Regions from separate parts of the Paenibacillus sp. FSL H8-0104 genome, predicted to be linked through region 2. Evidence: riboswitches for the same ligand, from Rfam matches in the RefSeq annotation. Region 2 holds a riboswitch; each other region holds the start of a gene.
The links. Region 2 has a riboswitch for thiamine pyrophosphate ahead of NST38_RS04645 (ABC transporter ATP-binding protein). Riboswitches for the same ligand answer to the same signal wherever they lie in the genome.
Positions count from the first base shown of each region.

Region 1 (7,579 bases), 2.6 Mb from region 2:
AGCTAAAAGCCTTAATGCAGAAAGACGTAACTCAATCCATACAACAGATCGCTGAGCTGCAAGCAATCTACGCAAGAGCTCCTTTCCAAGCACCCGTTCCAAATAATCCGACACCTATAACACATTAAGGGGAACTCAGATGAATACCGATTATTTAGATCCGATTAATTCATTGAATATGCCGGAAATGGCAGATATGACTTTTGCCATGGACTTCCTTCTTCGTGCCAAGGAGGGTGTACGTAATTTGTCCATCGCCCTGACGGAAACGGCTTCACCGGATGTAAGAGCCCTGCTGCATACTCATCTTAAGCAGGGGATTGCAATGCACCAAGAAATCTCGGAGCTCATGATGCGCAAAAAATGGTTTCATCCTTATGAGTTGAACGAACAGTACCAACTCGATCAGCTTTCGGCGAAAAATACGGTGATGATCGGGCAGATGAATCTGTTCCCGGGTGATACGTCACGTAAAGGGATGTTTGATCGGACCCCAGATGAACATATTGGAGGACATAAAGCATGAAGGCGGTAACGTATCAAGGGGTTAAAAATGTCGTGGTCAAAGAGGTGCCGGATGCGAAGATTGTGAAACCGGACGATATGATCGTAAAGATCACCAGTACCGCCATTTGCGGTTCTGACCTTCATCTTATTCACGGGATGATCCCTAACCTTCAGGAAAACTATGTCATCGGGCATGAGCCGATGGGGATCGTAGAAGAAGTAGGTCCTGGCGTGACCAAGGTAAAAAAAGGTGACCGTGTGATCATTCCGTTTAACATCGCATGCGGAGAATGCTTTTTTTGCAAAAATCAGCTGGAAAGCCAATGTGACAATTCAAACGAACACGGGGATATGGGCGCATATTTCGGCTACTCCGGAACGACCGGCGGATATCCCGGCGGGCAAGCCGAATATTTACGGGTCCCATTTGCCAATTTTACCCACTTTAAGATCCCTGAAAACTGCGAACAACCGGACGAAAAGCTAAGCTTGATCGCCGATGCCATGACGACGGCATTCTGGAGCGTAGATAACGCCGGCGTTAAGAATGGTGATACAGTCATCGTGCTCGGCTGCGGTCCGGTCGGACTCCTGGCCCAGAAGTTCTGCTGGCTGAAAGGAGCTAAGCGGGTCATAGCCGTCGACTATGTCGATTACCGCTTAAAGCATGCAAAGCGAACAAACAATGTGGAAATCGTAAACTTCGAACAGGATAAGAATATTGGGAACACTCTCAAGGAAATGACCAAAGGCGGCGCCGATGTCGTGATTGATGCGGTAGGAATGGACGGCAAGATGAGCGATCTTGAATTTCTAGCCAGCGGTATGAAACTGCAAGGCGGCACCATGAGTGCATTTATCATTGCATCTCAGGCTGTCCGCAAAGGTGGCACCATTCAAGTCACTGGTGTATACGGCGGACGTTATAACGGATTCCCGCTCGGTGACATCATGCAGCGAAACGTGAATATCCGTTCCGGACAAGCTCCGGTCATTCACTACATGCCATACATGTACGAGTTGGTTACGTCTGGCAAAGTGGACCCTGGGGACATTGTTACGCACGTCATTCCGCTCAGCGAGGCCAAGCGGGGCTATGAAGTGTTCGATACAAAAACGGACGATTGCATTAAAGTCATCTTAAAGCCTTAAATATGAATTGATACATGGGAGGACAATCTGAATGGATTCCACATACGCTTTGCATGAGATGCTCGAGGTGCATGAAATAGCTGCGTTCAAGACGGTTTGCATGACAAAATCCAAGACCATGCAAGCTCTGGTAACCGACCCGGAGCTCAAGCAAATTTTGCAACAAGATGCGACATTATCACAACAGCAGCTTCAGGAGCTCGGTGGAGTGCTGTCTAAAGCGACTGTATAGGAGATAAAAAAATGAACCCAATATTAGAACACATGACTGGTCTTAATACGCTGACCGATGACGTGATCGCAATGGATTTTTTGATGAACGCCAAGAGCGGTGTCAGAAACTACGCCATGGCTGTGACCGAATGTGCCACCCCCGAAATCAAACAAATTTTGATGAAACAGCTCGATGAAGCCATAGACTCTCATGAAAAGATATCAAATTACATGGTGCAGCATGGCTTATACCACCCTTACCATATTGCAGAGCAAATTCAGCTCGATCTGAAAAATATTCAGACTGCTATGAACATTCCGTCCTGACACCCTTTTTGATTTTAGCTAGAGACTTCAGTGAACAAAATGTTCCTGTGTCAAGAATTTCAACAATAAAAAAGGCGGATACACTCCGCCCTTTTTTTGGCATCGTCACGAAACACGCATATACAAGCGTTCCTTTACTTAAATCTACTTATTTTTCATCCTGAGACTGTTTATGGACGCTGCTCGCTAATTGAATTAACTATTAGTGAACTCAAGGCTCCAACCTCCATGACATCTCCCAAAAATCAAGCTCAAAGCGACTGCACATCACGAAAATATCTTCCATCCGTTGGTACGTTCCCTCGCTACAGCCTTCTAATAGCTTATCCGTTAACGTCACTAGGGATTGATTGTTGCTGTTGTATTCAGAGGAAGCATATCCTGTGATCCACTCTCCATAAAAAGGATGATCAGCTGCACCTGGCTTTTGAGCAAGGACTTGACCAATCTCCGCATAGCTCCATGAGCAGGCCAGAATGGATACAAGTACTTCTGCTATGCCACCCGCATGGGAAATAGAGAGCATATAGTTAGTATAGGCTGCATTTTTCAGTGCAGGTTTTACCTGGAACACATGATCCTCTGTAATTCCTAATCGCTCCATATAAGAACGATGAATTTTCATTTCACCATTCAGGATGTTATCTACGTTTTTACTAAAAAACTGCATCAATTTGGGGTCGTGCGACTTGACGATACCTAGTGCAAATACACGGGCATAATCGAACAGGTACAAGTAGTCTTGCAGCAAATAATAACGAAATTGTTCAACCGGTAAGGAACCATCTCCGATTCCTTTAACAAAGGGATGCTCGAGACATTCCTTCCACACGGGCTGTGCTGCCTGATATAGTCTCTCTGAAATAGTCAACATGTGTTCCTCCAATTCATAATGTACGTATTAAAAACAAAAAAACGAAACATCCATAGGATGTTTCGCAGACAAATACACTAAAACAAGGGGGTTCGCATGAGCTACCCAAGTACAGTGTTTCATCGTTGCATCCCTACGTTGGCATTATCCAAGTCAGGTAAGGTCGGTTTAACACCCTCTCAGCCGGTTAAGGCTCCCTCGCAAACGGTTGTATGTAGTTGATTACTTTCTTATTCCCATAAAAGAAAAAATAACATCCATTTAGTATATCAAGGGCTGTTAAATATAGTCAAGGCAGATTGTATCGCCCCTCATCACCTTTGGTGACGTATGTAAACGATGAAAACCATCACAACAATGGTTGAGTTTTAGCCACTGTTATGATGTTTTCTATTCTTGCAACTACTGCCGATGGTTTAATGTCCGAGTTTGTTCTTTCCGACAAAAGTGAGTATTCCGTACTGGGAAGTGTTTCTCCAGCTCTCATTGGTCGTATCATTCCACTTGGCTACGCTCTGCTTACCTCCGCCCTGGTTGTCGTTAATTTGAAGCTCGAAACCGAGAACATTTCCTGTTTTGGGCGTCAGTGAATGTAACTGGATTCGGGCTTCTACGAGATATCCTTTATTTGTTTTCTTCACAGCACTTACAAGGCGTCCAGGTGAGGCACCCCCTGCAAAGGTTCCTACATTGTCTGCACTGATTCTGAACTGGGCATCATCATATTGAAAATACGGTGTGCGCTGGTGATTCTCGTCCAGGAAAATCTCAACCGAATCCTGATCCCATGGGTTGATGCTATCTGTGATGATGTTTGGATCAGTGACGTCGATCAGCAGGTATAGATATTCACCTGACCACATTGCGCGAGCCACTGCCTCTGCACCTTCGCTTTGGTTCAACCGGTTTACTTCAATCGGTGCAGCCTTATTCCATGATGTGTCTTTCTTCCCATCAATCTGAACAATCCCTTGTACAGCTTGTGCAGATTTGGGCATAGGGGCAAGCTGAATCACGCCGTATTTGCTTGTATCCTGTTCCTGAGATTGTGTTCGATCATTCCAGTACAGTGGATTATAAGGTTGTGTCCCACTTGAACCGCCATCAGTCACACGGATATCCAATCCGGCTTCATATTCTGATCCGACTTGGATACCACCCCACGGAATGGACAATTCAACCTGATATCCGGCTTTGGTCTCGCGTACACGATATGAACGCTTCTCCACGCCCTCAGCTTTGCCCGACCGCTTAATGATTACATGTCGGTCATCTACTTCATATGAAGTGGTCTTGCCATTATTGAGATCAACAAAGATATCTACTTTGTCATTCACATCTGCCTTCGCATCCTGAACATCCACGAGGATATACAGGTTACTATGATCCCATAAGGTGCGGAAACTGGCTGATCCCGCAGAGTCACCCTTCAGTGGAGTAGACACCGCTTTGTTCCAGAGCGGATCTTGTGACTGTTTTTTGATATCCGGTTTACCCGAAAGTGAGACGGCTCTCTGTGTCAACACAGGCAAGCTGGATTCATCCACAAGTCCCCAGTATGCTTTTTTGGCCTTAAGGGCTGAATCAAACAGCATAGCCTGGTTGTTGTAAGACTTCTCATCTTGGAGTCCCCATAAGGTAACTGAAGAAATGTGGTCTTTGTGTTTTTTGTACAAATCCAACAGTTCCTTATATCGATACGCCTGCTTTACTGCAACTTCATCGGACATCTCTTCACCAAATGGAATTCCGCTATCCACATCCAGTTCCGTGATCTGAATATCCAATCCAAGTTCGGCGAACATGCTGATCGTTTTTTCAATTTCCTTGATGGGCGGGGATTCCAGGTTATAGTGGGATTGCAAACCCACACCATCGATGAGCCCTTTCTCTTTCAGTCGTTTGACCAACTGATACATATGCTCTCTTTTCTCAGGGATTTCCGTGAAGTATTCGTTGTAATATAATTTGGCATTCGGATCGGCTGCACGAGCGAATTCATAGGTTTTCTCAATATAATCCGGACCAATTAGTTCATAAAAGGGACTTTTACGTAAACCGTTGGCATCACCATTGCTATCCGCAATCGCCTCGTTTACCACATCCCAGGCATAGATCTTACCTTTGTATCGGGTCATGACGGTTTCAACGTAATCCTGAATCCGGGCAAGTAGTAATTCTCGACTCGCAGGGTTACCCTGAGGATCCTTGAACATCCACTCTGCTGCATCAATATGCCACAACAACGCATGTGCGCGTACGCCCATACCATGCTCCTCGGCGAACTGAACATATTGATCGGCTGCCTCGAACTCATAAACACCTTCGGAAGGAGACATGTACTTCGGTTTCATCTCATAGGTTGCGGTCAAGCTGTTAAAGTGCTTTGTGAGCAGTTGTCCGTATGCGCCTTCCAACTGCCAGCGATACACCGCTGCACCAATGGGGAAATCATCTTGATACAGGTCCTTCAGAGACAGAATACCTTCTTCAATCTCCAGTTGCTCGGCCAGAGTAAATGATACATCATCCACATAGAACGATAACGTATCTACGCTATCTTCAGAGATGTAGGGTGTTTCGATGAACAAATTCAATTCAGTGGGATCATCGCTATACTGAAATTTTCCGGTGATCTTGTGCCATGTATTCCATTCTGTTTTGGCAATTTTCACGCTACCGATTGGGTTCCAGCTTTCGGAAGTTGTTTTTTTATATGTGGTGAGCTGTAGTGTTTGATCCGTGGTGGGCTCCTGAGTAAGTCTTACATATGCCGCAATTTCGTACTCTTGGTTACGCTTAAGCAGATCCTTCATGGATAACATCGGTCCATGATAGGAACGCTCACGGTTGGCGACCAGCATGCTGGACTGACCTTCGTGTGCTTCCTGCTGTGTCACTGTCAGCCTTTCGCTACCGACACGTGGAGTCCATCCCTGAAGTGTACCGTCTTCAAAGTTTGTGCTCAAATGACCTCCCTCCACTTCCGTAACTGCTTTGGCTGCATGTGAGACATTCGTAAATGGAAGCATGGCGAGTACCAGCACAAGAACCAAGGCCGTTATATTCCATTGGCCTAACCGTTTCATACAATTCCTCCTCTTAATTTGGTCTAAGTATTTCTGAACGGATTAACATCCAGATAAATAGATTATAGCTCTTTAGACAGCGCTTACATATAACAAATTTACAATAATTACAATAAAATGTTATCACTTGGTAATCTTATGTGGGTTTAGGAAGCTGGAGTTCGTTCGCAAGGGATATCAAAAAACCGCTACATATTTGCAAAAATAAAAGACCGTTTCCCGATAAAATACGAGAAAACGGTCATCGTTAGAAAGTATCTTTTTTCTGTTCACTAACAGGCATATAAACTTTGTTTTATAATCGTCCCTCGTGACCCTGATCCTCCTGCACAATTCGAGCTATGTGAATCATCAAATATAATAATTCCTCGTTTGATATGGAGATATCCAGCATATTCTGCACGTAGGTTTTAATCATCTCCGCGCATTTGTATTCAAGCGGATGCTCCTTCACCATGTGCTGAAATATAAAATCTTTCGCCGAATTGCCCAGACGTCCTTCTTGTAAACGCTGGATGAAGAATTGCAAATGTGTGACAAGTCTCACATAATGGATGGAGTTTTTGTTCAATTGCATATCAAAGGTGTATTGTATCAGGTTAAAAATATCTTTTAACATCTTAACGGATTGCATCGTGCGCTCCATATTCTGCTCATGTGTTTGGGCATTCACGAAATGAAAAGCGATATTCCCTGCTTCTTCTTCCGGTAGTTCAATATCCAATTCTAGATTCAACATATGAACAGCTTCAACCCCCAGTTCGAACTCGACAGGATGAAACCTCTGGATCTCCCATAACATGCGATTCTGTAATGCTACACCTTTTTTCCATCGTTCAATGGCAAATGACAAGTGATCCATAAGCGTAAAGAAGATTTGATCGTCAAGAGACAGCTTTTCTTTTGCATTGGTAATCAGTTTGTTTATGACATTCACATGTTTTTCTGGCATGTTTTCGATGGTTCGTACGTAAGCCTGGGCAGACGGATTATTTTGCAGAATGAATCGTTTCTGGATATGCTCTTCATCGAGTCGCTCGCCGACTTTGCCTTTGAATGCCAACCCTTTTCCCATGACAATCATCTCTTGTCCCTGTTCATCTTTGGTCAGAAGCAAGCTGTTATTTAATATTTTGATTACTCTCATGCATTCATCACGATCCTTTATTCTTTCGTGACCGTCTGATCCGAATTTCCGATACATCTGCCATTCTGTTTAATGACCTCTTGATACCACGAGAAGCTTTTCTTCTTCAAACGCTTCAAGTCTTTCAGATCCTGTTCACCGCGGTTTACATAGATCATTCCATAACGTTTCCCATACCCCTGATGTGTGCTTACCACGTCAATAACGGACCAAGGGCAATAACCAATCACATCTACTCCATCTGTTAGAGCCAGTCTGATCTGTTCCAGA
Region 1 is NZ_JBBOTC010000001.1:3,645,778-3,653,356, reverse strand. Features, by position in the region: gene NST38_RS16205 (spore gernimation protein GerQ) at 1-128, shown strand, start outside; gene NST38_RS16200 (spore coat protein) at 140-526, shown strand; gene NST38_RS16195 (zinc-dependent alcohol dehydrogenase) at 523-1,659, shown strand; gene NST38_RS16190 (hypothetical protein) at 1,691-1,891, shown strand; gene NST38_RS16185 (spore coat protein) at 1,903-2,199, shown strand; gene tenA (thiaminase II) at 2,411-3,073, opposite strand; TPP riboswitch at 3,186-3,283, opposite strand; gene NST38_RS16175 (endo-1,4-beta-xylanase) at 3,490-6,162, opposite strand; gene NST38_RS16170 (PRD domain-containing protein) at 6,458-7,309, opposite strand; gene NST38_RS16165 (glycoside hydrolase family 1 protein) at 7,327-7,579, opposite strand, start outside.
Region 1: linked by a shared signal. The riboswitch ahead of tenA (thiaminase II) and the one ahead of NST38_RS04645 (ABC transporter ATP-binding protein) in region 2 are both predicted to bind thiamine pyrophosphate.

Region 2 (7,579 bases):
CCAAATCCCTGAATAGGACGCCTCAGATTCGTTAGCGGTCGTAGCATGCTCTGTTTCGATCAAGTTAAGGAGCGTTTCAGCTCCCAGTAGGCTTGAAGATAAGCGCTAATTACATTACCAAATACATATCAACAAGCCACCCAAACGCATATCAATCTGCCCAGATGCACATCAAGCCACTTAGGATTGTTATAAATTCTGATCCTCCGATGCTTGCTTCAGGCCAATTCCATTTCGCAAAACTTCATGCATTCGATCCTACGTTTTGCTAACTTTGCTTTTAATCACATTGCTTTCATTCCCTTTATGTTCAATCACTTTTCCTTTATTCGCGTTGCTCTCCTTTATTTACTCTCCTTGCAGAGTAATAAAAGTATCCTCGGCTTTCACCGATTCAGGAATCAAATCCTGTTCAACGAGCCATGTACGTACATTTTCCCACGATTCCATTTCCTGCCGACCAAATGGTTGGCCTTCTTCATTCATGAGTGGTAGCAGAATTGCCAGGCTTTTGGTTTCGATCTCCGGGTCAAGCGGTGATGTTTCATTCTCATGAGCGAGCAGAATACTCAAGGCTTCTTCTGGATGCTCAGTCACATATTTCTGTCCTTCCTGGACCGCTTTGACGAACCGGGTAAGTTGGTCTTTTTTTGCTTCAATGCCAGCTTCACTTGCAGTCAGGACCAATTCATAATAATCAGGCACACCATAATCGACGGGGTTAATCGATTTCATGGCATGTCCTTCTTTCTCCAAAATCAATTGTTCATGGTTAATAAAACCACCCATAATCGCATCCGCTTGTCCGGAAGCCAGCGAAGGAATCAGATCGAACCCAACGTCGACCAGATTTATGTTGTCGGGATTGCCGCCATCCTTACTGATCATCGTGCGTACCATCGCTTCGTACAGAGGAATGGAGGAATAACCAACAGTCTTTTCTTCAAGATCTTTGGGTGAACTTACGTTGCCATTCGCTTCGGTCAACAGATGCACAAGCGGGTGCCGAACAACAGCAGCAATGGAACGTACAGGAATGTTCTCGCCACGCGCGAGCAAGATTTGGGGCTGGTAACTTAGGGCCAGATCAATTTTTCCGGCAGCAACAAGTTTGAGCGAATCATTGGTATCCGCAGGCATCTGAATATCGAGATCCAGACCTTGGTCTGCAAAGTATCCTTTTTCCTGAGCCACATAGATGAAGGAGTGTACTGCATTCGGGTACCAGTCGAGCATGATAGACAGTTTATCTTTGGCGTCTGATGCAGGTTCGGTTGCAGACGGATCTGTTTGCTGTGTATTGGTTGCCGAATCTGTTGTTGGCGTATTTTGGCTATTGTCTGTGGTGCTGCATCCGCTAACGATCAGCAAAAGGCTAATGAGTATGATGGGAAGCAGGGAGTATATACCTTTGTTATTCATAAATGAAGTTCCTCATTTCATCGTTTTGATTTGTAGAAAATGGGCAACAGCATGTTAACGATAATGTGACAATGAACTGATTGAAGATGTTGCTGAAATTGTGCATAAGATATGTTTTGTTTTGAAGATTGTAACTACTGTATTTACATCTAATTTCTGTCTAAGTATTATCCAACCTTTCTTTTGCCTCCATGACGATGACGCCGTATGCTAAACCGTTTCTCCAGCCAGGTAATCAGTACAAACAAAACGATCCCAAGCAGGGATAACAGCAAAATGGCGGCAAACATCGCATCCGTGTTCATGTTGCTGGACATACGACGGCTGAAGTACCCTAGACCTTTGCTACCACCGAGCCATTCGCCAATCGTTGCCCCAACCACGCAGTACACCACAGACATCTTTAGCCCCGAGAAAAAAGAGGGAAGTGCCAGCGGAACCTGGAGTTTGCAAAAAATATCCCACTTGCTGGCGCCCATGGTGAGCAACAGTTCACGCTGCTCTGGATCGCCTTGGCGGAGTCCATCGTAGGTACTGACCACAATGGGGAAGAATGCGATTAAAAATACCACGGCGACTTTGCTCCACAACGTGTAACCAAACCACAGGATAAATACGGGGGACAAGGCAATCAACGGTATGGTCTGACTGATCACGATGAAGGGATACAATGCCCTTTCAATCGATCGGTTCATATGCATGCCTGTTGCCAGCGTAATTCCAGTCACTATGGACAAGACAAAACCAACAACAACCTCCATAAAGGTAGCAGGCAGATGGATGGTCAACAGCAGACGGCGATGCTCAACCAGTGAGCTTACGATGGCCGTGGGTGCAGGAATGATGAAGGAGGGCACCCATCCCATACGCACAATCACTTCCCAGATCGCCAGTAATAAGAACATGAGCATAATGAACAGACCATATTGGGAAAACGACCTCGAGAGCCACTTTAAACACCACGTCCAGACGCTAACCTCAGCTCTATCGTGCATGCAATTGTTCCTCCAGTTGTTGCCTCATCTGCACGAGAGCCGGTTCGTAGATCATGTCCGAATGCCTTGGGCGTGGTAAAGGAACCGTCATCTCCTGCAACTGCTGACCTTGCCCTCCTGGAGTTAACAGAATGATACGGTCACTTAACAGCAGGGCTTCTTCGATGTCATGTGTAATGAACATCACGGTTTGGCCAAAGCTCTCCCACAGCTCCAGCAACCAGCGATGCATTTCTCGTTTGGTTAATGCGTCGAGTGCACCGAAGGGTTCATCCAGCAACATGAGCTGCCCGCCTGTAAGCAAGGTACGAAGCAATGCCACCCGCTGCCGCATGCCGCCGGATAACTCATCCGGATAGGAATGTTCATAACCGGACAAGCCGAACCTTGCCAATCCTGCGATGATATCGGCTCGTAGTTTGTCCTTATCCTGTCGGCCTGGTGCAAGCTCGGCAGGTAGCATGCAGTTCTCCATGACGGTACGCCAGGATAACAGCAGATCTTTCTGCGGCATATAGGCGACTCGTCCGAGCCGTTGTCCTTGCGGGACATCAGCTATATCGATGGTGCCAACGGTTGGTTCATGCAAGCCTGCGAGCAGCTTGAAGAGCGTGCTTTTACCTGATCCGCTGGAGCCGATGAGCGAGACAAATTCTCCTTGTTGAACCTGAAGCGACACATTGGAGAGCACAGGGGAACCCTTTTTTTCGGGAAAAGCAAAGCTTACGTTGTGAATGGTTACATGGTTATCCATCTGATCCTCACCCCCTTGATGTCAGACTACTGCAATAACAACGGCATCCTATACTCTGCAAAAGGAACAAAAAAGACCCACCCATTTCCGGAGAAATGAGTGGGTCTGTAAGTTAAATCCGCAATTTATCTTCACATACATGAAAAAATTCCGCTTACTAAAAGGCCGCTCCACTTCCCTCCGCTGGTATGATCCAGATCAGGTTCAAAGGGTCCGAATAGTCATATTCGTCTCAGCCGCAAGGCTCCCCTAGTGCAAAAGTTCAAGATATGCAGTTGTGTGTTCAGCATATATCAATCGAACATGAACTGTAAAGAGGCAGCATGATAGAATTCTTGAGATGAACTTGGAGTCATACCCGAACAACTGAACAATTTACCTGGGCTCCCTAACCCGATATAATAGTGGTGGCGCATATTGGCCGGATCACAAATGCAGGTGGGATTGTTCTCCCTCCTAGGCAGAATGGGGACCCGAGTTGAAAACGTTCAAAAAAGTATATATTGAGATCACGAGTATCTGCAATCTGGCATGCAGCTTCTGTCCGCAGACACAGCGTGCCAAAGGATTCATTGACCCTGAAGTCTTCAACAATATACTGGATCAAGTTAAACCACACACCAATCATATTTACTTACATGTCAAAGGTGAACCCTTGTTGCATCCCAAAATAGATCTGTTGCTCGATTCCGCACATGAGAAGGGACTCAAGGTGAACATTACAACGAATGGTACACTGCTGCCCAAGACTCAGCATAAATTGCTTGGCAAACCGGCGCTGCGGCAGATGAATTTCTCCCTGCACAGCTTCGATGGGCATGAAGGTTCAACAGATCGTGACGGGTATCTGCGTCATATTTTGTCCTTTGTACACGAGGCCGTTAAGCACAATGTCATCATTTCATTCCGGTTGTGGAATCTGACACAGGATAACTTCACAAATGCTCAGATGAATCGAAATCGGGAGACCCTTGAAGTATTGGAACGTGAGTTTAATCTGGACTTCCGCATTGAGGAAAAAGTAGTTCCAGGCAGCGGGGTCAAAATTGCCCCGAATGTATACCTGAATCAGGACCATGAGTTCCAGTGGCCAAGTCTGGATGCACCTGAAGATGACGGTAAAGGCTTTTGCCATGCACTTCGCGGTCAGGCAGCTGTGCTTGTAGATGGAACGGTGGTTCCATGCTGTCTCGATGGCGAGGGTGTGATTAACCTTGGTAATGTGCACGAGAAGTCATTCTCGGAGATTATTGAGGGTGAGCGAGCGAACAATCTGGTATATGGCTTCTCCAAACGCGAAGCTGTAGAAGAGTTGTGTAGAAAGTGCGGTTATCGTCAGAGATTTGGAGCCTGATATCTTATATCAGCAAGCCAGAAGCCATTCAAGATCACACATTTGGAGACAAATGCAGTGGTCTTTCTTTGTTATCGGGGATTAAGTGAGGGGTATATACGTTACAAATGAGCATACCAGAGGTTGATATGAGCATATTGCTTGAGAGACCTAGCATGCAAAAAATGCCGATATGACAGGGATTGTACGATGTCATGATATATCTGATCTAATGATTATTCTAGTTACCTCCCTTATTTGGTAAGATTAGGTTGTAGATCGGACAGAGGTGCACCTCTGAAGATCTTCCAGTACAAGCCCAGGCTGTACACTACCAAAAAACGAGAGAATAAGGGAGGAATAAAGTTATGAAAAAAATGTTGACGTTGTTACTGTCCGCTGGTTTGGTTGCTTCTATATTTGGTGCAGTTCCGGCTGCGGCTGCGCCTACGGTTGTAAATTCAACCATTGTGGTTCCAAAGGGCACGACCTATGACGGCCAAGGTAAAACATTTGTAGCCAATCCTTCCACACTGGGCGACGGATCTCAAGCAGAAAATCAGAAGCCAGTCTTCCGTCTGGAGGCAGGGGCCACGCTCAAAAACGTAAACATTGGATCACCAGCTGCTGATGGTGTTCACTGTTATGGCAACTGTAATATATCGAATGTGGTCTGGCAGGACGTGGGCGAGGATGCACTGACATTGAAGTCTGCCGGAACGGTTAACATTACCGGTGGGGCAGCGTATAAGGCTTATGATAAAGTGTTCCAGATGAATGCAGCTGGAACAATTAACATCAAAAATTTCCGTGCAGATGATATTGGCAAACTGGTTCGCCAAAATGGTGGAACTTCCTTTGCAGTTAACATGACGCTGGATAACTCCAACATTTCCAATGTGAAAGATTCGATTATGCGTACAGACAGCAGCACATCACAAGGGAAAATTACGAATACCCGTTATTCCAAAGTGCCAACCCTATTCAAGGGATTTGCTTCAGGTAAGACCAGTCAATCCGGCAATACGCAATATTAAACAGGAGATTGAATCGCTGGAGTTGGTAAAAGTTAAGCTCCACTTGTGATTTGAAGTTAAAATATAACGCCAAAAAGAGCGTCCCAAGGTCATTGCCACAATGACTTTGAGGGCGCTCTTTGTAATGCAGATGTGATAATTTCTGCTGAGCAATGTCTTATAGAGGATGCTCAGACTATTTCTCTCCCGGAACTTCAACGATGACTTTGCCTTTCTCGGGGACAACAGAACCGGTATCAATAGAGCCCAATTTGTTCATGATCTCGTAAGAGGTTTCTTCAAGCATGCGAGAGTACTTGAATGATACGAGTGTTTGACCTGTTACGGAAGGACGAGTCCCTGCTTCAGCAACGGCTTTGTTTTTAATAAAGAACAGGTCACCGATGGTTCCGGCATTTTTGCTGATGTTAGCCTGCCATTGTAACAGTGCACTTCCATTTTTAAGGATATAATAACTGATCAGATCGTTATCCTCAACAACGAAAAAACGATCTTTTTTACCTTGCTCAAAGATGTATTCAATGGATGAATCCACCGGACCCAAAGGATTGCGAATGTCCAGACGTGCTTGTCCCAGTTCAGAGAAGCGTGGCAGATGCAGTGCGGCTTCACGCGTCACAGTCAGATCGGAACTGTTATATTCTTTTACAATCGTAGCATCGGTAGTGTAAATATAGGCTTCCTTGGCCTTCTGGTTCCACTGCACCTTGGCACCAAAAGCTTCACCGATGGCACGGAGCGGAAGCATCGCTTTACCATTCACCAGAATCGGCGCTGAGGATAATGTCGCATTCTGACCGTTTTTCTTCATTGTTTTGCTGTTAGGTGTAAGGACATACTTATCGCTGCCTGTGCTAATGCTGATCTCTTTTGTTTTGTTATTGTAACCAAACGTATAGTTGCCGAGGAATTGAAGCTCCGTCAATGCCACGTACGTAATACCCTGCCGTATGACAACATCATATTGAGCTTGAACATTGTTAATATAAGCTGTCGGTTTAGGTTTAGTTGCTGCGGCTTCCGCCACAGTGGATGAGAGTAAGGCAGGTGCCGTGCCTGCGGTGAGTATCGAAGCGGCAAGGACCATTTTCCATGTTTTAAGCTGCCAAATAGAATTGTAATCTTTCATCACTATCAATCTCCCTTCTAATGTTTAAGACGGACCACATAACCTAAATGTTTCATATTATGGAAAGTGAACCATCAGATTATTTCCCCTATTACCCCAAATGAAGCATGATGATTTTTCTAGGGATTGCCACAAATACCCATCTGATGTACATTAGAAGCAATGAAATAAGTGAACCGGGAGCTCAATGAAGTTGGGCTGAGAGAGTGGCCTTGTGCCGCTGACCGTACATCTGATCTGGGTAATGCCAGCGTAGAGAACATGGATTTGCGATATGTAAGGGTGAATTGTGGGAATGAACGTGGATGAACAACAGACCTCTTTGAACTGTGGTGGTGTATCTGCCATGACGGAGGGGGGCTGGTTGATATTCCGTATTTTCGACATCCATCCAATACATCATTGTGAAGATTGTCCACTGTGCGTGAGGCCTGCCCGGAACCGGGGAGGCTTTTTCGTTTATTTTGATAACCCTCACAGGGAACAAAGGAAGGACGTAGAGAACATGGCAACAACAGCAGGCAACAAGCGATTGAAACTAACGGATATTCTGGTAACCATCGTGATCGCAGTAGTGTTTGGGGTGATATACAAGATATGGGGACCTACATATGACTTGATGAAACCATTTGGTGTTCATGCGGAGCAGATGATCTACGGCATGTGGTTTATGGCGGGCACGTTTGCTTTTGTTATCATTCGTAAACCAGGCGTGGCTATTCTTGCCGAAGTTGCGGCTTCAACGGTAAGTGCTTTCTTGGGTAGTGAATGGGGCATGTCCACACTGGTGTATGGCCTGTTGCAAGGATTGGGAGCTGAGATATTCTTCGCCGCATTTTTGTATCGCAAAACCAATCTGTTTGTCACCTGTCTTGCAGCCATAGGAGCTGCAGCGGCTTCGCTTTTGCT
Region 2 is NZ_JBBOTC010000001.1:1,019,798-1,027,376, forward strand. Features, by position in the region: gene NST38_RS04635 (ABC transporter substrate-binding protein) at 349-1,422, opposite strand; gene NST38_RS04640 (ABC transporter permease) at 1,590-2,327, opposite strand; gene NST38_RS04645 (ABC transporter ATP-binding protein) at 2,407-3,171, opposite strand; TPP riboswitch at 3,330-3,432, opposite strand; gene NST38_RS04650 (radical SAM/SPASM domain-containing protein) at 3,650-4,525, shown strand; gene NST38_RS04655 (pectate lyase) at 4,873-5,541, shown strand; gene NST38_RS04660 (copper amine oxidase N-terminal domain-containing protein) at 5,717-6,670, opposite strand; gene NST38_RS04665 (ECF transporter S component) at 7,176-7,579, shown strand, end outside.

Region 3 (7,579 bases), 270 kb from region 2:
ACGCTTGCTCCTTATGAAGTTGAATTGGTCCATTACGTCGATCCAGGTCTGGACCGTCTTAAACATGATGCTGACTTTTCCGAGGTTGTCATTCACGAGAAGGTAGCCCAGACGCTCCAATGGATCGCTGAGTGTCATGCCGATGCCATTCTGGTCACCTGCACCCTGTTTGCGACAGTACTGGAGCAGGAAGCGTCACAGGTCCCTGTACCTGTGATCGGCATAGATGATCCGTTATTGCAGGAGATGCGGCGAGTACCAGGAGATTACATAATAGCATTCACCAACCCGGCAACCGTTGAAGGAACGATGGCACGGTTGAATCAGGCATTACAGCAAGAGGATGAGAATGAGCAACTACACGTTGCCAAGACATCTCAGACGGAAGCGGTGTGCATCCCTGGGACATTTGAGTTGATTATGCGTGGAGATCAGCAAGGGTATCTCGAAGCGGTACGTGAAGGCTTACAGCAGATTGCTGAGCAGTATCCGGGTAAAGCGGTAGTGGCAGCCCAACTATCTATGGCTCCCGCAGCTGCACAGGTTGCAAGAGATCGCGGTATTCCAATCCATAGCCCGCTGGCATTGCTTGCGGCGTATTTGGAGAAGAATTTGGGACTAGCTCGAGAGTAGATGCATCAAACAATTAATTGATACAAATTGGATGTGCTCCTGTGATCTTGTTAAGAGTTAGTAGCATAAATTTAATTATGTTTAATTTATTATTTACATAAATACATATTAATCCTAATTTTCTAAAATAATAATTAAATATACATAATTTAGGTGTACAAACCTAGGGTTATATGATAAATTTAGATTGTTATAATTTAACAAATTACTCAGAGGGTGAGGTTTTACATTGAAATTATTGCGTTTATCGAAGTTACTGTTGGTTTGCTGTCTATGCCTATTACTTATTCCTACCAGTGCTTTCGCTTCTGCAGAGAATAAAACTGTGAAATTGGATATAACTTTATTAAAGCAGGGTATTCCTTATGAAGTAATAGAATCCTGGAGCCCTGAGTTTAAGAAAAGTCTTTCGAAAGAAGATGGATCAATTGAAGTAGTGGCTCATGAAAAAGCCTCAGCACCTGAATTCAACGGAGAGGTTGGACCACTCGGAAATATCAAGGATGATCAATTTGACTATTATATAACCATAGTTCGAACTGATAATGTTAATAATCGTGAGCGGTTTATGGTTGCATTAACAGGAAAGTGGAAATCAATGCCTTTTTGGCGCTTATCTGATGCTTATGGCGCTTCTTTTGATAAAGAAATTTGGAGAACAGTTCCAGGTTCTGGGTATTATGAAGATAAAGTCAAGTATAGCGGAAACTCTACGTTTACAACTTTAGGAAGTGGACGTAATTTCTCATATACTGGTGAGAATGGTGTTGGATTCAATGCTGATCTCAAAGGGGGCATTATTATAACAGAACAGGTTGCCTCTGCCGTCTTTACAATAGAACATAAAAAGCAAGGAAATCAAAGTGGTCTATCTCAAATACAATCCAATTACTACCACATTAAAGGTACGGGCAGTGTAGGATTGAGTTTTGGAGCTCTAGAGGTTAGCTTCTCAGGCTCTGCTGATAATGATTCCAGAGGTACACTTAAAAATTTTAATTATTAATAAAGTCTTTGTTAAATATGTTTATGTAATATAGGTAGAGTAAATTTAAATTCACAAAAGAGAACGATATAAAAATCGTTCTCTTTTACACATTTCACTCAAAAAGAGAGGTGAATAAATTAATGCGATTTTTATATATTCTTATCTTGTTCCTAGTCGGTATGGGTTCTTCCGCACTTCTACATGCTAGTAATCTTAAACTTTCTGATGGCGTGCTGTTTGTCATCGCAGGCATCCTATTTCAGATTTGGCGTAAGTTGGATTGAATCCAAGAGTTACGGTGAAGCGGGTTTGGCCTTGTCCAAACATTAATCAATATTTATAATTTAAAGCTTCAAAAAAACCTTCATCACTTGGCTCCCTTAGGAGCGCATCCGGTACTCCTCAGCCTTCGCCTGCATCCCTGCGGCTACGGCCTCGTCTTCGGGCAATTTCTGTTCAGCAGCGTAAGCACGAATGTCCTGCGTGATGCGCATGCTACAGAACTTTGGTCCGCACATGGAGCAGAAATGAGCTTCTTTGGCCCCTTCTGCTGGCAGCGTCTCATCATGGTAGGACAGCGCACGTTCCGGGTCCAGCGACAGGTTGAACTGGTCCCGCCAACGGAACTCGAAGCGTGCCTTGGACAATGCGTCATCGCGGCGCTGGGCACGTGGATGTCCCTTCGCCAGATCGGCGGCATGAGCTGCGATCTTGTAGGCTATAACCCCTTCCCGCACATCATCCTTATTGGGAAGGCCCAAATGTTCTTTTGGCGTAACATAACAGAGCATCGACGTGCCGAACCAGCCAATCATGGCCGCACCAATGGCGGATGTGATGTGATCGTAACCCGGGGCAATGTCGGTCGTCAGCGGCCCCAACGTATAGAACGGTGCCTCTTTACAGATCTCCATCTGCAAGTCCACATTCTCCTTGATCTTATGCATCGGCACATGCCCAGGACCTTCGATCATCACCTGCACATCGTGCTTCCACGCAATCTGCGTCAGTTCCCCGAGCGTAGCCAGTTCCGCCATCTGAGCCTCGTCATTGGCATCGTAGATACTGCCTGGACGAAGTCCATCTCCCAGCGAAAACGCTACATCATACCTTTTCATAATCTCACAGATTTCTTCAAAATGGGTATACAAAAAATTCTCCTGATGATGCGCCAGACACCATGCTGCCATAATGGAACCGCCCCGAGACACAATGCCTGTCATTCGCTTGGCGGTCATGGGGATATAACGCAGCAGTACACCTGCATGAATCGTAAAGTAGTCCACGCCCTGCTCTGCCTGCTCAATGAGTGTGTCACGGTACAACTCCCAGGTCAGCGCTTCCGCTTCGCCATTCACCTTCTCCAGCGCCTGATACAGCGGCACCGTACCAATCGGCACAGGTGAATTACGGATGATCCATTCCCGGGTGGTATGGATGTTTTTGCCTGTGGATAGATCCATCACGGTATCCGATCCCCAGCGTACCGCCCAAGTCATCTTCTCCACCTCTTCCTCGATGGAGGAAGATACAGAAGAGTTGCCTATATTGGCATTGATCTTCACATGAAAATGACGACCAATCAACATCGGCTCACTCTCCGGGTGATTGATGTTGGACGGCAGGATGGCCCGTCCACTCGCCAGCTCCTGCCTTACAAATTCCGGTTCCACGCCTTCACGAATGGCGGCGAATTCCATCTCTGCCGTAATGACTCCCTGCCTCGCGTAATGCATCTGAGTCACACAACGTCCTGGCTGTGCCCGCAGCGGTTTGCCTCGTAATCCGGGGTACTCTTCAGCGCCAGCTCTCTTCCCTCCGGGCTTCAGTCCGTTATCCTCCGGTTTAACCGTACGACCCTGATAAGCTTCAACATCGCCACGCTCTGTGATCCAGCGGGTGCGCAGGGCTGGCAAACCTGCGCGGATATCCGCATGAAATGCGGGATCGGTCATGGGGCCGCTCGTATCATAGACACGCAGCGGTTCGTTATGCTCCACCCCTTGGGGAGTATTCGTGTCATGAAGGGCTATCTCACGTTCCGGTACAGCAATGTCCGGCCGTGAGCCCTGAATGTAGACTTTGCGGCTGCCCGGAAAAGGCTGAACCCGTCCGGCCGCGCTTGTTTCCTTTTCCACCTGCTGATCGTTATGTTCCCGTTCCATCGCTTGTTGTCCCATTTGATTTCCTGTACTCATGTTCGCTTGTCTCCTCCTCAGTGTTCGTCGCTTGTTTGGTTGGAATAGTCATTAGCTCACTTACGTACCTGTCCCAAATCATGCGCAATGCAGAGAAGAAAGAGCGATCCTACACCAGACCAGGGGAGACATAATTTATGTACAGTTCACAACAGACCGGAAGGCAGCACAGATCATGGATCTATGGTGACTTCCCTCCTCATCCAAGCCCACTTTCGCAGGTATTGAAAAAGAAGTCGATGGAGTATGCGCTATATCGCCCGTTCCCTGTATATAAAAAAGCCGGTCCCCGAAGGAACCGACTTTTATGTCCATCACCAATAATGCACCTTTATGCAGCTCCTTAACGGAGCCCTACAAGGGTCACATCATGTGGTGGTTGTGGTCATATCGCCGATTACTTCCCTACGCTGGTATGATCCAGATCAGGTGCAAAGGGTCCGGAATCTCATGCGATTCCGTCTCAGTCCGGACAATTCGGACTCCCCCAGTAACGTTAATAAGTTGCGGCTTACATAAGCCGCTGTTCATATTCAATGAAGCTGGCCCCGTTGGGCCGTCCATTACAGAGTAGCGCAACCGGAACATAAAAACAACCTTTATATTCCAAATGATCAAACTCTATTGGAGAAAAAACTTACCTCAACATCAGGATAACATGAGCCCCATTTGCGTAGCAGCATCCTTCAACACAGGTGCGTATTCATGCAATGTCTCCTGTGAGAGTCGGCTGACAGGCCCTGAGACCGAGAGTGCGGCTGCAATATTGCCTCTGCGATCCATAATCGGTACCGATACCGCGGCAGCTCCCGGCTCACGTTCCTCATAACTCGTCGCATATCCGTTATCCCGGATATCTCCCATCTGCGCCAAATACACCGCGGGATCAATAAACACCGGCCATTCCGGCCCGTTCATCAGTTCTTCACGATCCTCGTCCGTGGCAAACGCCATCAGGACTTTGCTGGAAGCCCCCACAGACAGCGGGAGTCTAACACCAACGGGAGCAACTCGGCGGATCGCCTGATCACTTTGCACCGCCTGAATACGAATCCGTTCACTCCCATCACGCAGGTACAGACTCACGGTCTCCCCCAATCGATCTCTCAGTCGCTCCATCGCAGGCAACAGCAGAATAGCGGGATCATCACTGCGGGACATATGAGCTGACAGCTCCCAGATTCGGATGCCAAGTCGGTACTTCTCTGTTGCTGCATCGCGGATCACGAACCCTCGATCCTCCAGCGTAGCCATCAAACGGTGGACTGTACTTTTGTGCAGGCCGATCTGGCTGGCAATTTCGGTGAGTCCCAGATCACTGCGTGTGGTAAAACATAATAATATATCCAGCGCCCGTTCCACAGCCCGGACGGTTAACTTGCGATCTTCCATGGCATAATGCCCTCCTCATGTTTCATCACATGAAACTTGGTTACATAAATTATATGAGAAACGGTCTCATCTGTAAACCAAAAAGAGCCAAAATCAAAATAGGCCAACGTGTAAATTTTCCCTTTTTATAAGACTTAATCCCCTGTAATTTACACACTAAGGTAATGTTACCCATATATCTTAAGAACTATATAACAATTGCGTAACAAATGCCCTCAATCAATTGACTTTGACTATATTGGAACATACGATAAAGATATATTACATTAAGATATCGCTCTGAAGCAGGCTCTGAAATCGACGCAATTCTCTTTTCATGTCGTTGTTATCTTCAACTGAACTTCAAAGGAGGGGCATTCATGTATCAATCATCCCAGAGCGAAGCCCCGCTGCAAACAAAAGTGTCCGATCTGCCCTCTTCCCTATCACCGAGGCTGATTCGGTTCAAACATATTATCGTAGCGTTGCTGCTCTCCGTTGTATTTTTTCTACTGTTTTGTTTTATTGCACTGCATGGTTATATCGCATGGGTATTATCCAATCCAACGGTAGCGCCAGTCTTCTCCAATCCGATGCAAGCCAAGAACATGAAGTACGAAGACATCACGTTCCCGGCAGCAGATGGCAGCCGGACGATGCAGGGATGGTATATACCTGCTGACAATGCTGCAAGCAAAACGATTATTTTCAGTCACGGCTATGGTGCCAATCGTGAAGAAACATGGGTACCCATGTATGACCTGGCACACTATGCCCATCAACTTGGGTTCAACGTGGTCATGTTCGATTATGGCTTCGCCTCACAGGTGAACAAAGCTGTAGCCACAGGTGGCAAAGCTGAGTCACAGCAATTGCTCGGTGCGATCCAGTTCGCCAAGCAACGTGGTGCGCAGGAACTGGTTGTCTGGGGTTTCTCGATGGGTGCCGGTACAGCGTTACAAACCGGACTGATTACGAAGGAAGTGGATGCAATGATTCTGGACAGTGCGTTCCTGCTGGAGCCAGATACGCTGTACCACAACATTCACAACCAGATCGATCTGCCACGTCAGCCTACACTGGAGATCATGAAACTGTTGTTCCCTGTTCTGAATGGTACCGGATTACAACAGATTCCATACCAGGAAGTGAAAAAGGAAGATTATCCGTTCCCGATTTTCTTCATCCATGGTACAGAGGACGAGAAGGCGCCTTATCCAATTGCGGAGCAACTCGCCGCCAACCAGACCAATCCGTACTCGGATGTATGGATTGTCCAGGATGCGCATCATGAGTTGATCTTCCGGGAGCATCCAAAGGAATATCTGCGCCGTGTCTCAACTTTCCTGAGTCATGTAACGAAAACAAGCAGTGACGATGTGCAAAACACGAATAATGGAGAATAACCAAATTTCAATCATTGAATTTTTTCCAGAGCCCTCAGGGGCTCTTTTTTTTGCACTCATAGGACAACAAGCTCGCGGAATATACTCTTGGGACGCATGAACAGACGGTCTGCATGCAATGAATTTCATCTGAAGGAGGTTCAACATAGATGAACTGGTATGGATATGGTCACCTGCTGCCTCTGCGAACATTGGAGGAAATTCGTTTTTGGAAAGAGCAGGAGAAAGAACATACACTCGTGATTCGTGCCCTGGTTCCTGATCTGGAGCCCCCATACGTCAAGCTATTGGAGGAATGGGAGGTTACCTTTGCAAACAGTGAGCGAGTAGCCAATCAGCTTTTAAAACAACTATTGCCCGCAACCCATCCACCTGCTCCCTACATGGTTCGTTGTATCGATCAACTTGTGTTGGCAGCTCGGCAGCAATCGAGAGAGTTCATCAAACAGCTGTATGTTCTTCTGGAGCAAAGTGCTGCTGTGCAAGCTGTTCCGCTTGCCAAAGTACTCATTCTGCATTTTATCCGCGAGTCGGAGTATTTTCTGGGTGTATTGGATACGCTTGGCCAACCGGGCATCTTGCGTGAGACGGATTCGGAGCCATCACTTTTTCTGGAAAATGCGCTGCATACGTCAGAGTCAGGAAGCATCCATCGCCAAGCTTCAGAAGCTCCAACTTCTCCAGAGGGAAATGTAAATGCACCTGCCGCTCCAGCTCAGATCCAATCCGCAACCGTTCAACCGTCTTCTACCGGAACAACACAAGCCACACCCAGCTCTACAGCACCTCCTGTAAAAGAAAAGCCGGTTCCCATTGGAGGACACACACTGCCGCCTCTCCCCTATGCGTACAATGCGCTGGAGCCACATATTGATGAGCTGACGATGCGTATCCATCATGACAAACACCATCAATCTTATGTGGACGGACTGAATGTAGCAGAGAAGAAGCTGGCGGAATCGCGAAAAAAGAATAACTTTGAA
Region 3 is NZ_JBBOTC010000001.1:747,945-755,523, reverse strand. Features, by position in the region: gene NST38_RS03510 (aspartate/glutamate racemase family protein) at 1-633, shown strand, start outside; gene NST38_RS03505 (hypothetical protein) at 863-1,639, shown strand; gene thiC (phosphomethylpyrimidine synthase ThiC) at 2,002-3,786, opposite strand; TPP riboswitch at 4,205-4,318, opposite strand; gene NST38_RS03495 (IclR family transcriptional regulator) at 4,468-5,211, opposite strand; gene NST38_RS03490 (alpha/beta hydrolase) at 5,571-6,596, shown strand; gene NST38_RS03485 (Fe-Mn family superoxide dismutase) at 6,746-7,579, shown strand, end outside.
Region 3: linked by a shared signal. The riboswitch ahead of thiC (phosphomethylpyrimidine synthase ThiC) and the one ahead of NST38_RS04645 (ABC transporter ATP-binding protein) in region 2 are both predicted to bind thiamine pyrophosphate.

Region 4 (7,579 bases), 520 kb from region 2:
GGCCAGCGCCTTTTAATACATAGCTTCGCGTACCGCCAATCTTAACTCCACGGGGAATATCGATGAGATCATGCAACTCCCCAAGTTCCACGTGATCTTTGGTGTTATACTCGAACGTTGGCACCTCTCCCACACGTCGTAGCTCTACATTGTCTACGTCCGACAAGCCATTGGGGGTATCCGGGGACACGATATTGGGTACCAGCCATTGTAGCTTGGTTACTTCCTCCTGCACAGGGGCGAGCCTCGCTTCCACCTGTTCCAACTGTTCATTGATCTGTTTCACCTGAGCCCGCAAACCCTCGGCCTGTTCCCGATTCCCGGCCTGCATGAGTCTGCCAATGTCCGCGGATAACGTATTGCGCAATCTGCGTCCTTCTTCCGATTCCTGCAAAAGTGCCCTGCGTTCCTCATCCCGCTCTAACAATGTGCGAATGTTGATCTTGATTTTTTTCCCGTCTGCCGCTGCCTGAACCTCTTCTGCATGTGCCCGAATCCATTTCATTTCTAACATGGTCACCGTCTCCTTTGGCTGTAAAAATACAAAGAGCGCCCTCATCCCTTGGGACGAGGAGCGCTCTGCTCGCGGTGCCACCCAACTTGCTGAATCAGGATATCCTGCTTCCAGCCTCTTGGTCCGCGATAACGGGCGGTTCCGGTTAACTTGGGGAAATATCGCTCCCCTGGCGAAAACGCCTCCGAGTTGGATGCTCTTCAACGGCATGGTCCGATCTGTAATTGTTGGTCTCAGTATATACGAACGCCGGACCAGATTGCAACCTTCTGTATCGATCAGGAATTCATGGTACAACGTAACATGTCCTGTTATGATAGACTTTGTCTTCAAGATTGCGCTTTATTGTGATCCTCAATTTATGTATATAAGTAGAAGGAGTTCTTTATGAAAAAATTACTTTGGATCGGATGTCTGTCCTATTTCCTGATTGGACTTGCCCACGTTGTGCTCGGTTCCATTCTACCGGTTGCACTTGAACATTACGGCAAAGATTATAGCCAAGGCGGAACGCTGATCTTTGCCCAATTTGCCGGATTCCTGGGTGGTGTATTGTTATCTCCATGGCTGAACAGACGCTTTGGTAAACGGGGAGGCCTGTTAATCGCCACAGCGTTGCTCTGTATTGCAGAATTATCCTACATGCTGCTGCCACCATGGGGCTGGATGTTCGTCATTGCACCCGCTGCCGGCTTTGGATTCGGAATGGTTGAAGCTGTTATTGGCACCATTATCATCGCTGCAATCAAAGACAATACAGCCGTTGCTATGAGTCGACTGGAAGTGTTATTCGGGATTGGGGCGATGGTCATGCCGCTCATTGCCAGCGGTCTGATTGCTGCCGGATACTGGCGTCTCTCCTTTCTCGTTGTTGCGATCTGCGCAGCGCTGACCTTTGTTTTCTGGGCGAAAGGATCATTCGGTGAACTCGATAAGTTTCTGGAGCGACAGAGTTCAAATCATGCTTCCGTAAATACGCACTCTGCTGGGACATCGGGTGAGATGCATCCCGCATCTGCAAGTACATCCAGTCCAACCTATCGTGGCCGTAACAGGACTCTTCTGGTATTATTCGTCCTGTTCTTCTTCCTCTATGTTGGCACAGAGATGAGTCTTGCGAACTTCATGCCGGCGATCCTGATTGAGAAAATGAACATGAAGGAAGCCGGAGCAGCCCTTAGTGTCACCTGTTTCTGGATTGCCATGTCCGTGGGACGGCTCTTCGCCGGTTATATCGCAGAGAAATTCCAATACCGCGTATATGTCCTGTACAGTTGTCTTGCATCTGTTCTCTTGTTAATGATATTTCCATTTACAAACCAAATCTGGTCTGCATTTCTCATCATCTTACTGCTTGGACTTGCGATGTCAGGGATATTCTCCATTGCCCTTGTCTTCGCCAGTAAACTGCTGCCCGGAACAGAAGAATCCACACCCAGCATTTTGATTGCCTCAGGTGGGGTTGGCGGTGCCATTCTGCCTTTGACTACGGGATGGAGTCTTGATCATCTGGCGGTTAATCAGTCTGCATGGATGCTTGCGATTTTTGCAGTTGGCCTGCTTGTCATTAGCGTAATCACGTTTCAATGGCAGAACAAACATATAGCCAATTCTGCGACTTAACAGTTCTGTGTTGATCCAGTCCTGAGGATTAGAAATACCTATTAAAGAAATTGAAATGTCCACCGCCATGACCTGACGGTGGACATTTTTTTGTAGCGTTACTCTGTTCTAACGAACCTAGCACACGCTATCCCCCTCCATTTCCGCATGTTTGAAATCTAACGAATCCTAGAGACGTTATTATAGATAATTAGTATCAATTAAATGCCTCGTTGGAGGTTTTTTGCATAATAACACTGCTGAGATTCGTTAGGTTTTCATTCCCTTAGGAACTTGCCTAATAAGGTGTCCTCGATTCGTTAGCGCTGTAATATGGCGGCAGTGCCCTATCTTTGCCTCTCTCATCACCTTTCATTAAAGGTGAGAATAATATCTATTCATTTGCACAAGATTGCCCAGGAAATACTTATGGTCAACCAAATCACACACTTTTATTAACAACAGGCAATACAGGCCCGTTATCCTTGATGAATTTACCGAATACATATCGGACGAGTGGTCCCAGAACAATCAACTGATATGGAAGCGCCAGGCTGAAGTTACGAGCGATTGTATGGAGATACGTACGGATTACGGATGACCCACTTAATTGATCAGCGAGATATGCCGAGATCATTCCATACATAGACATGATCAGAACCATGCCAATCACCATGAAAAATGAAATGACGAGCACACCTAAAATCTTATTGGACTTGTCGAAGGGCAAGGAGAATGCAATCTTTCTCGCCACAGGACCAACAATGAAAGACTCCACCAGAAACGCAATGACAAAACATAATATGAATTGAAGCAGTATTTCAAGCGGGGACATCTTGCCGAGTAACCCACTGTGCCATAGATTGAAGAACATCATGACCAAGACCATTCCTATACACATCATTAATCCGAAAATAATTTGTTCCTTCTTGCTGGTTGGCAATTCTCTCATCCTCTCTGTTTACCTTCGTAATTATAGAGATGAGGAAACCCTTCACATAAGTGAACATTTTGTGAACAAATCTGATTTTTCCAAATTAAAACTATATTTGACAACCATGTAGTACAGCCCTATGATATCCCTTAAAATGGTAGAAACATTCACTACATAAGGAGGTTTTTGATTGTGAGTTTTCAAAAACGCATTGACCACGTCGGCATTGCCGTGCGTGATCTGGAGACCACGTTGCGTTTCTATACGGAGATTGTTGGTCTTGAATTGAAAGACCGGGTAACCCATACTAACGGCGTCATTCAGCTCGCCTTTCTCGGCTTCAATGGAAGTAACGAGACTGAGATTGAGCTAATTCAAGGATACAGCGACAAGCTGCCTTCCGAAGGTACGGTGCACCATTTTGCGATCCACGTGGATGATCTTGATTCTGAGTACAAACGCATTCAATCCACCGAAGCCGAATTTATCGATGGAGAGATTATTACACTGCCTAACGGTTACCGCTATTTCTTCATCTATGGACCTGAAAAGGAATGGATTGAGTTCTTCCAGCGCTAAGAAATGGAGCTGATTTCATGAACATTTTAATTACCGGCGCAGCCGGAAAAATTGGACGTGACTTGTCCCAACACTTGTCAGAGACATTTCACCTGCGACTAACGGATTTGAATATCGACAGACTGCATACGTATCAAGGGACAGGCCATGAGATCATGACACTGGATGTGACAGACCCCGAAGCCTGTCAGCATGCTTGCGAAGGCATGGATGTGGTTGTACATCTGGCGGGAGATCCTTCCCCGCATGCCGGATTTTATGAATCGTTGTTGGACATCAATATCAAAGGCACATTTAATGTATTCCGTGCAGCCAAGGACCAAAGTGTACGAAGAGTCATTCTGGCAAGCAGTGCACAGACGATCGAGGGGTATCCCATTGATGCTCAGGTCTATCCGGACATGCCGACACGCCCACGGAATTTGTACGGGGTTAGCAAATGTTTTGGAGAATCGCTCGCTTCCTATTTTGCGTATACCGAAGGTTTACAAAGTGTAGCAATACGTATAGGTGCATATGATGATTTTCAACCGGACGGACCCGTGCTGGAGGCAAGGGATATGAGCGCGTATATTAGTCCGGCTGACTTGTGTGATTTGATGTTCAAAGCAATTACAACTACCGATCTGGAACCCTTCACCATACTGCATGGGATCTCGAATAATCGGTTTAAACGATTAAATCTGGAAACCACTCAGAAACAGGTAGGTTATGACCCAAAATCCGATGCTTTTGCACTCAGTCAGATTGCCTTATATGATTCCCCACGATAATTATTGAAAATAACACATCCAAACAGGCTGTTATACATATGTATAACGGCCTGTTTATAACTTATACGTGTCCCTATCCAGTTCATGACTGGACAGGTCCTACCCTCTGGCCTATAATTACACCTAGTAATGCCCGTAACTTCATAGTTTCCCAGGGGAGTCGGAATTGGCCGGCTGAGAGTGTATCCCACCAAGATACTAACCCTTAGACCTGATCTGGATCATGCCAGCGTAGGAATCGGAGTATATCGAAATGGCACAGCCCTATGGCTGAACGCCACCTCTCTAACGCCTGCACGCGTCCCGGAATACGGGGCGCTTTTTTTGTTACTATCAGAAAGTATAAGTTTGGAAGCATCACCTTCCTGATATTGCAAGAAAAACTGCCGCTAAGCGCAGTCTGGCTTCCTTGAATGACATCGATGGACGTTTTACTTATTCAAAAATAACGTCATCCGGATCTCAACTGGTATAAATCTGTCGATTTATGCAAGATGATTGGATATGAAGCCAAGGAGTACCCCGTGCCAATCGGCCGGACATACCGAAGGAGAGAACCACAGATGAAATGGCGTAAAACGATGGGATTGTTGCTCTTGTGCGTGCTTATGGTGACTGTAGCCGCATGTGGCGGTAAAGAAGCTGCCCCGGCAGAACAGAACAACAACACTAATGCGGAAAGCAGCAACGAAGGTGACACTGCCGCCCTGAAAGATATTAAAGTGGTGCTCGACTGGACACCAAATACGAATCATACAGGCCTGTATGCAGCTGTAGATCAAGGTTTTTATAAAGCCGAAGGCTTGAACGTGGAGATTGTACAACCAGGTGCCGGTGGCGCAGATACAATGGTTGCCTCCAATGAAGTACCTTTTGGCGTAAGTTATCAGGAGAGTGTAACTCAAGCCCGCACACAGGGTGTTCCACTCGTCTCCATCGCAGCAGTTATTCAGCATAATACATCCGGGTTCGCTGCTCCGGCGGATCGGAATATCAAGTCACCGAAAGATTTTGAAGGTAAAACCTATGGCGGTTGGGGTTCCCCAGTCGAAGAAGCCGTGATGCAATCCATTATGGAAGGCGACGGAGCCGATGTATCCAAAGTCAAAAACATTAATATGGGTGACGCCGACTTTTTCACCGCAGTAAAACGGGACATTGATTTTGCATGGATTTTCTACGCCTGGACGGGTATTGAAGCCGAACTGCGCGGGGAGCCCATCGACATGTTATATGTGAAGGATTATTCAGATGCATTGGATTACTACACGCCTGTCCTCGTAACAAACGAGCAGACGATCCAAAACGACCCTGAGTTGGTGAAAGCATTCCTGAAAGCCACCTCCGAAGGGTATCAATACGCAATTGATCATCCCGAAGACGCAGCAAACATTCTGATCAAGGCCGTACCGGATCTGGACAAAGACCTCGTACTGGCAAGCCAGAAATGGCTCAGTCCGAAATACACGGATGACGCCCCGCGCTGGGGTGAGCAAAAACAGGAAGTGTGGCAGAACTACACCGACTGGATGTTTAGCAAAAAACTGCTTGATGAACAGATCGATGTGAGCAAAGCATATACAAACGAGTTTTTACCCCAATAAAATTTCTCATATAAAACGAACTTAAATTTTACACGAGGACGGAGAGGACAGAAATAACGTGAAAAAGCGAAGCGGTCGCCTTTATCACCGGATTTTCCCTTTAGAGAAAGGGAATCAAAAAAATCTGGGGATAACAGCGATTGGAAGGTTATTCTGTCGTCGAAGTGGCAAGTGTAACAGTCATTAGTTCATTTTATATATCACGAAAGGAGCCGTGATCTCTCATGGCAAGCACACTACTTAGTATTCAGGTTATCCCGAAAACGCCAAATGGCGAGAACTCTTATCCTTACGTTGATCGCGCCATTGAAGTTATTCAGCAATCCGGCCTGAAATATCAGGTGAACGCGCTCGACACCACGATGGAGGGGGAACTAGAGGAACTGCTGGAAGTTGTCCGTAAAATGCACGAGGTACTCGTGGAGGCTGGCAGCCCAAGCATCATCTCCCAGATCAAAATCGCCCATAGCCCTACCGGCTTCAGCATGGATACCCTGACGGAGAAGTATCGCTAATGCCTGCCTATTTCAAAAGTGTATGGCCGCCCATTGTGGCGGTTATTCTCTTTATAGCGATATGGCAGGGAGCCGTCTCCCTCTTCCATATTGAGAAATGGATGCTGCCTGCACCGTCCGACATCGCCCGCGAAGCGGCAACCCAGGCCGAACGGCTTGGCATGCACGCTTCCGCAACCATTCAGTTAACGCTGATTGGATTCGCCGCTGGAACAGCGGTTGGATTACTGATTGCGATGGTGCTACATTTAGTCCCTTTTCTCAAGTCAGCCCTGTATCCTTTACTTATTCTTAGTCAAAATATTCCGACCATCGCGCTCGCGCCGCTCCTGTTAATCTGGTTCGGATTCGGGCTACTGCCCAAGCTGATTACGATCATTCTGGTCTGCTTCTTCCCCGTTGCAGTGGCGGCCATGGATGGCTTGACCCGTACTGACGCGGCGATGATGAACTATATGCGCATGGCTGGTGCGAAACGTCATCAGATCTTCTGGAAGCTGGAGCTCCCCCATGCGCTGCCATCCGTGTTCTCCGGTGTCAAAATCGCCGCTACCTATAGCGTGATGGGCGCCATCATCGCCGAATGGATTGGTGCAGACAAGGGTATTGGTTATTATATGATGTTGCAAAAGTCGGCTTATCGTACGGACCGCCTATTCGTGGCGATCATGATTATTGTCGCGCTCAGCTTGCTGCTCTTCCTGTTCATTGCCCTGCTGGAGAAGCTGCTCGTGCGCTGGCGGCCACAAAAGCGGTAGTAAAGAAGTAATCTGTATATTAGGAAGTGATGACCATATGAATCTGCAACAGGATGAACAAGTCCAGCCTGGACGAGGAGCAAGTGTAATGGAGCCAACGCACGGTGAAAAGTTTAACTCGGCTACGCCTGATCGACCTGCCAACACGACTCCTGCTCCGGTTCCACCTGCACTGGACGTTGTTAATGTTCATGCATCATTCCGTGAACGGCGTAGCAAGCTACCGGTTCTGAACGGCCTGTCCCTGACTGTGGAGCAAGGCGAGTTTGTTGCTATCGTTGGACCTTCTGGCTGTGGCAA
Region 4 is NZ_JBBOTC010000001.1:498,025-505,603, reverse strand. Features, by position in the region: gene serS (serine--tRNA ligase) at 1-514, opposite strand, end outside; gene NST38_RS02405 (MFS transporter) at 902-2,137, shown strand; gene NST38_RS02400 (hypothetical protein) at 2,559-3,068, opposite strand; gene NST38_RS02395 (VOC family protein) at 3,243-3,629, shown strand; gene NST38_RS02390 (NAD-dependent epimerase/dehydratase family protein) at 3,647-4,402, shown strand; TPP riboswitch at 4,546-4,658, shown strand; gene NST38_RS02385 (ABC transporter substrate-binding protein) at 4,966-6,006, shown strand; gene NST38_RS02380 (thiamine-binding protein) at 6,231-6,521, shown strand; gene NST38_RS02375 (ABC transporter permease) at 6,521-7,279, shown strand; gene NST38_RS02370 (ABC transporter ATP-binding protein) at 7,317-7,579, shown strand, end outside.
Region 4: linked by a shared signal. The riboswitch ahead of NST38_RS02385 (ABC transporter substrate-binding protein) and the one ahead of NST38_RS04645 (ABC transporter ATP-binding protein) in region 2 are both predicted to bind thiamine pyrophosphate.